2 linked regions of the Caldalkalibacillus thermarum genome follow. The protein of the gene in region 1 binds, or shares a complex with, the protein of each later gene. Links are inferred from orthologs where the notes say so. Each region holds a gene or a part of one and is shown in the gene's direction. Other genes may lie near its edges.

Region 1 (3,270 bases):
GTCTTTTTCTCGTCGTAATCCGGGGCCTTAGGATCCGGATTTTCCTGTTTGAAACGCACCATAGGTTCTTGCACATAAGCGGGTCGCGGTCCCCATTCAGCCAGCACATTGCCGTCCTGATCGGTAAATAGCACTTTAGGGATGGCCCGGCCGCCCATGGTTAAAAATTGATCGATCAGGTCCAGATGTTGTTCCATGATAAAAATTTCCGTGGGAATCTCCGCCTCTTCCACCACCTTGAGGACAACAGGCAGATTGCGCACCACATCTCCGCACCAGTCAGAGGCAATGATGGCACAGCGCAGATCCCGGCGGTTCCTTAACTGTTGAAAGGCAGACCTTTTGTCTTCAGCCCAGACAAACCGGTCATACCAGCTAGTCAGTTTATCGCGATTAACGGTCATTCCCTCAATAAAATCTTGGGGTGTCATCCCCTGTCCAAGTTTGTGAGCAATATTTTTACTCATCATGCCTGCCTCCTTAAACATTTGTCTCTATGATAGCACTGGCTGATCTTGTCCAGCAATAAAAGTGCTTGGCGTGAGCAAGACTTTTCAAAACGTGTTGACAATAGGCAGATGTGGTATGATAATTTTAGCAATTTGGAAAAAGACGGGTCCGGGGTAAAAGTAAAAGGATCCTCCTTTCAGTTAAGAGGATCCTCTCCGTATATAGGCGGAATTATTTTAAAACATCATGGTCAACATACCGTTCGCCATTGATTTCGCTGAGGAGATTAATGGCGACTTTGGCGCCGTCACCGGCAGTAATAATGGTATGTACGCTGACACCGGCGACTGTGCCCGCGGCCCATACTTTCTCAACATTTGTTTTTCCTTGCGGGTCGGTTTCAACAATGGTTTTAATTCTCGGCTCGGTTCCAGGTTTTGTTTTCAGACCAAGCTTCTCGGCCAGGTCAGTAGAGAGGCCGGTGGCTAGGATGATGTATTTGGCCTCATATGTGTCGTTAGCCGTGTGAATGACAAAGGTATCTCCTTGTTTGTTTATATCGGTGACCTCTTCATTCACCAGTTGGGTGCCAAATTTTTCAGCCTGTTTTTTGCCAATGTCTACCAAGTCAGGCCCTGCGATTTCCATAATTCCGTAGTGGTTTTCGATCCGAGCCCGTTTGGTGATGCTTTTGTCATGGTCAAACAGAATGGTTTTCTTTCCCGCTTTTGATGTAAACAGAGCCGCGCTGGCGCCTGCAGGACCTGCACCGATAATGGCAATATCGTACATCGTATAACGCCTCCTTTCATAAGTATATTTTATATCTTTTGCATAAAGTTTGTAAAACTTGTTGCCCAGATATATGTCATATTTTTTTGTATAACGGCGATGGAAGGTGAAGACATGGCTGCACAAGTCAGATTTACACTTGAAATGTTTATCAACTGCTTTGTCAAACAGCGGTCCAAGCAGCACAAAAAGTTGTTTTGCAAACCAAATCATAATGATTTGAAACCCTGTCCAATCTGTGCTATAGTACAATAGTGATCTAGTGGAGGTGGAACAGATGACTGGCTTGTTGAAAGTATTGCTCATTCTGATATCCCTCGCCCTTATTGCTGTCGTTTTATTGCAATCTGGACGGAGCGCCGGACTGTCAGGTGCAATCAGCGGTGCTTCAGAGCAACTGCTGGGCAAAACGAAAGCCCGCGGCATCGATGCCTTGCTGGGCAAATTGACTGTGGTGTTTGGTACCATTTTCATTTTACTGACCCTGGCCGTAGCCTACATTGTACAATAAGACGAGACAGAGCAGCATAAGGTAGCAGCAGGAGGGTTCCTGCTGTTTTTATTTTTAAACAGGAAAAAAACGGGTATGATAAAATCATGGGATACTTGCTTGCGAGGGAGTGACATCAAGTGAAAGGCTGCATGCTGATCCATGGTTTTACCGGCAGCCCCCATGAAGTGATGCCGCTTGCTGAACACTTGAAGCGTCATACCGATTGGCTGATTCACACACCCACCCTCCCAGGACACGGTGCAAGGGAAAGCCTGAAAGATATAAACTGGCAGGATTGGGTCACCTTTGCCGAGCGGGAATGTGGCAGGATTGTCCGGCAATGTACGCGGCTGCATCTCGTCGGTTTTTCCATGGGCAGTTTGATCGCAGCATATTTGGCCAACCGCTTTCCGGTAAGAAAATTGGTTTTGTTAAGCCCGGCTGTGTATGCTCCCAATCCACAGCAAATCATCAGGGATGTGGCTGATCTTTTGCGGGAAGGCTGGGAAGACAACGGGGCAATGATATCTACCTTGGAAAGATATAAAACCAAAATCACGCAGACACCGCTCAGGGCGGTGCTTCAGTTTCGCAAAATGGTTCGGACGTTAACACCGGAAATCAATAAAGTTGATGTGCCTGTATTGATTATCCATGGCAAAAAAGATGATCTGGCCGACCCGAGAAGCGCAGACTATGTATACCAACAGGTGAAATCGCCCAGCAAGGAAATTGTTTGGCTGGAAAAATCCAAGCATGTCATTTGCCATGATTGTGAACAAGAACAGGTGATCCGTAAAGTGAGCCAATTTTTTGATATACCTACTGCTTGACAAGAAATTGAGGTTGACATAGGGAGGCAGCGGTGAGGCAAATGCAAGCACAACCAGCGCCGTTTTTGTTCAAAGCAGATGGCAGCACAACGGGTGTGCTTTTAATCCATGGTTTTACTGGTACCACACTGGAGTTAAAGCCCCTTGGGCGGCATTTGCATGCGGCGGGCTGGACGGTGCATGCCCCCTTGTTAAAGGGACATGGAGTCACACCGGAAGAGATGGGCTGTACCACATGGGTGGACTGGTTTGTCAGCGCCAGAGATGGCTACCGGCTGTTGCGGGAGGAGGGGTGTGAGCTTGTTGTGGTGGTTGGCTTGTCCATGGGTGGGCTGCTGGCTTTAAAAATAGCCCAGCATGAACCGGTGGCGGGGATTGTGACCTTGTGTGCCCCCCTAAAAGTGAGAGATCCTCGTCTCAGTCTGGCCAGATACCTGCAATATATGTTCCCTTATGCTAAGCGGAGAGGACGGAAGGCGGATCATATCGAGCCTCATCTCTATGTCTATGAGCGGACTCCTTTATCTTGTGTGGTTAGTTTAGAGGAATTGATGCACAATGTCCGGTATGTGCTCCCCCGCCTTAAGCAACCTGCCCTGATTATTCAGGCCGTACAAGATGAAACGGTCCATCCTGCGAGCGGACAGATGCTTTATGAACAAATCGGCAGTGCGGATAAAGAGCTGGTGCTGTTCGAACAGT
Region 2 (3,277 bases), on another replicon or contig:
AAAGTGCTGATGAAACCTGCCTCAAAAGGTACGGGAGTTATTGCCGGGGGTCCTGTCCGTGCCGTTTTGGAACTGGCTGGCGTACAAGATATCTTGACCAAATCACTGGGCAGCTCCAATGCCATTAATATGGTCCGGGCTACCTTTGAAGGCTTGCAGCGCCTCAAAACAGCTGAAGAAGTAGCCAGACTACGGGGTAAGACCGTTGAGGAACTGTTAGGATAAGGAGGGAGAACAGATGGCAAAAAAATTGGCGATCACCCTCAAACGCAGTGTGATAGGTCGTAAACCCGATCAACGGAAGACTATTGAAGCTTTAGGACTCAAAAAACGCCATCAAACTGTGGTGCATCAAGATAATCCTGCCATCCGCGGCATGATCAATAAAGTGAGCCATTTGGTTGAAGTCGAAGAAGTGGAGCAATAAAACAGCCACTGAGCACAGAGGAGGTGTATCGTTGTGAAACTGCATGAATTGAAACCAGCACCTGGATCTCGCAAAGCACGTAAACGTGTCGGCCGAGGCATTGGCAGCGGCATGGGTAAGACAGCAGGTCGCGGAACAAAAGGGCAAAAGGCCCGTGCGGGTGGAGGCGTTCGTCCTGGCTTTGAAGGTGGTCAAATGCCATTATACCGCCGCTTGCCCAAGCGAGGGTTTAACAACCCGACCCGCAAAGAGTATGCCATTGTTAATCTGGAGACGCTCAACCGCTTTGAAGAAGGCACTACTGTTACACCTGAGCTGCTAAAAGAAATCGGTATCGTTAAAAACTTAAAAGATGGCCTTAAAATCCTGGGCGACGGCGAGCTTAAGGTGAAGTTAACGGTGAAAGCCAACAAATTCTCCCAATCCGCCATCGAAAAAATTGAAGCTGCCGGTGGAAAAACTGAGGTGATTTAATGTTTGCCACAATCTCCAACATTATGAAAGTGGAAGACCTTCGGCGCAAAATCATCTTTACCCTGCTGGTGTTAATTATCTTTCGCATCGGGGCTTTTATCCCCGTACCCAACGTTAATCCCAATGTGATCAATCTGTATGACCAAGCCAATGTGTTGGGGATTATCAGCATTTTAGGCGGGGGAGCCCTGGAGCGTTTCTCCATTTTTGCCATGGGGGTCATGCCGTATATTACGGCCTCCATTATTGTGCAACTGTTAACCATGGACGTGATTCCTAAGTTTGCCCAATGGGCCCGGGAAGGGGAAGCCGGACGGCGTAAACTGGCTCAGGTTACCCGTTATGGCACTGTCGTACTCGCCTTTGTTCAGGCCATTGGGATGTCCATTGGCTTTAACAACTTGTTTCCTGGCCTCGTGGTCAACCCCGGTTTGGGCACCTATTTGTATATTGCCGTGATTTTAACAGCAGGCACCACTTTCCTGATGTGGCTGGGTGAACAAATTACCGAGAAAGGCATTGGCAACGGTATCTCCATCTTGATCTTTGCTGGAATTGTGGCAGCCATACCGAGTAGCTTGAATCAAATTTATCTCAGTGAGTTTGGTGAAGGAGCCAACATTTTCTTTGGTGTTCTCAAAGTGGTCATTCTGGCCTTGGTTGTGTTAGCCGTTGTGGCTGGCGTGATCTATATTCAACAAGGTGTGCGCAAAATTCCGGTCCAATATGCCAAGCGCGTGGTCGGACGGCGCATGTATGGTGGGCAATCCACCCATATCCCGCTGAAGGTTAATGCCGCAGGGGTGATTCCGGTCATCTTTGCCATGTCCTTAATCTTCTTCCCGCCAACAATAGCCATGTTTTTTGCCGGAAACCCCATAGCGGATTGGGTGATTAATCATTTTGACTATACCAGCCCGATTGGGATGTTTTTCTACGTGATTCTGATCATTGGTTTCACCTATTTCTATACGTTTGTGCAAATCAACCCTATACAGATAGCGGAAAACATGAAGAAGCATGGCGGCTATATCCCTGGCATTCGTCCCGGCAAAACAACATCTACCTATCTGACACGCATCTTAAACCGCATCACACTGGCTGGCGCCCTATTCTTGGCAGCTGTGTCTATTTTACCTGTCTTTTTCTCAGCCCTGGCCAACCTGCCTCCTACGGTGACCATCGGAGGTACAGCGCTCTTAATTGTGGTCGGCGTGGCTTTAGAGACCATGAAGCAGGTCAACAGCCAGCTGGTGAAGCGCCACTATAAAGGGTTTATTAAATAAACCATCTTTAGTATGTGGAGGGGTTTGATGAATCTTGTACTCATGGGTTTGCCGGGGGCCGGAAAGGGAACCCAGGCGGAAAAGATTGTTGACACCTTTGGCATTCCGCATATTTCGACGGGTGATATGTTCCGCGGTGCCATCAAAGACGGAACCCCGCTCGGTCGGGAGGCTAAAGCCTATATGGACCGGGGGGAACTGGTCCCTGATGAAGTCACCATAGGTATTGTTAAAGAACGATTAGCCAAAGATGATTGTAAACAAGGCTTTTTGCTTGACGGTTTCCCCCGTACCGTGGCTCAAGCAGAAGCATTGGATGATATATTGGCAAAATCCGGCCGGAAATTGGATCATGTGATTTATATTGAAGTGGCCCAGGAAACATTGTTGAAACGCTTGACCGGCCGGCGCATTTGTCGTGATTGTGGTGCCACTTACCACGTGTTATTCAACCCTCCGAAGCAAGAAGGTGTGTGCGACAGGTGTGGAGGTTCACTCTACCAGCGTGATGATGACAGTGAAGAAACGGTTCAAACACGCCTTGAGGTGAACCTGAAGCAGCAAGAACCACTCCTTAACTTCTACAAGCAGAAAGGTTATCTGCGCACAGTTAACGGAGAGCAAGACATTCAGCAGGTATTTGGCGACATCACCACGATTTTAAGAGGTCAGACACCATGATTGTCACCAAATCCAAGCAAGAACTTGAGCTTATGAGAGAAGCAGGGCGTATTGTAGCTCTGGTGCACCAAGCATTACAAGAAGTCATAGAACCTGGGATTACAACCAAAGAGCTCGATGCCCTGGCGGAGAAAGTGATTCGGTCACATGGAGCAACGCCTTCCTTCAAAGGTTATGGAGGCTTTCCTGGCAGTATATGCACCTCGGTTAACGAAGAACTTGTTCATGGTATTCCGTCGGAGCGCAAACTAAAAGAAGGCGATATCATCAGCATTGATGTGGGCGCCAATTTCAAAGGCTATCATGGTGACTCTGCCTGGACGTATCCGGTTGGGAAAATCAGTGAGGAGGACCAGCGTCTGCTCACCATTACGGAGCAATCGCTGTACAAAGGGTTGGCTGAAGCAAA

What was found.
Region 2: the proteins of secG (region 1) and secY are in contact, whole or in part, in a crystal structure (PDB 5AWW), measured with the Thermus thermophilus proteins. The link is inferred for Caldalkalibacillus thermarum from one-to-one orthologs. Residues at the interface, in WP_223903268.1 of Thermus thermophilus: Tyr5, Ile9, Tyr12, Leu13, Ala16, Leu19, Val20, Val23, Leu24, Gln26, Glu27, Pro28, Gln30, Gly31, Ala32, Asp34, Leu35, Met36, Gly37, Gly38, Ser39, Ala40, Asp41, Leu42, Phe43, Ala45, Arg46, Val48, Tyr53, Thr56; in WP_096411648.1 of Thermus thermophilus: Leu14, Gln16, Arg17, Phe20, Ile34, Pro35, Pro37, Ile72, Arg108, Arg109, Asn112, Gln113, Arg116, Ile117, Ile120, Pro145, Gly146, Trp147, Phe152, Phe155, Val156, Val159, Thr160, Val162, Ala163, Gly164, Ala166, Leu167, Trp170, Glu173.

The regions. Positions count from the first base shown.
Region 1 is NZ_BMKZ01000015.1:54,650-57,919, reverse strand. Bases 191-3,136 are described here. They hold secG (preprotein translocase subunit SecG), read left to right. Parts: upstream 191-1,519; coding sequence 1,520-1,753; downstream 1,754-3,136. Other genes in these bases: IEW48_RS07885 (alpha/beta hydrolase), read left to right, coding at 2,610-3,136; IEW48_RS07890 (alpha/beta hydrolase), read left to right, coding at 1,873-2,568; IEW48_RS07900 (FAD-dependent oxidoreductase), read right to left, coding at 682-1,242; IEW48_RS07905 (thioredoxin family protein), read right to left, coding at 191-467. In the rest of the region: more of IEW48_RS07905, read right to left, coding at 1-190; more of IEW48_RS07885, read left to right, coding at 3,137-3,270. UniProt on the Bacillus subtilis protein: Involved in protein export. Participates in an early event of protein translocation.
Region 2 is NZ_BMKZ01000012.1:20,642-23,918, reverse strand. The notes cover bases 91-3,043. They hold secY (preprotein translocase subunit SecY), read left to right. Parts: upstream 91-900; coding sequence 901-2,187; downstream 2,188-3,043. Other genes in these bases: map (type I methionyl aminopeptidase), read left to right, coding at 2,865-3,043; IEW48_RS06465 (adenylate kinase), read left to right, coding at 2,215-2,868; rplO (50S ribosomal protein L15), read left to right, coding at 461-901; rpmD (50S ribosomal protein L30), read left to right, coding at 239-427; rpsE (30S ribosomal protein S5), read left to right, coding at 91-225. Outside these bases: more of rpsE, read left to right, coding at 1-90; more of map, read left to right, coding at 3,044-3,277. UniProt on the Bacillus subtilis protein: The central subunit of the protein translocation channel SecYEG. Consists of two halves formed by TMs 1-5 and 6-10.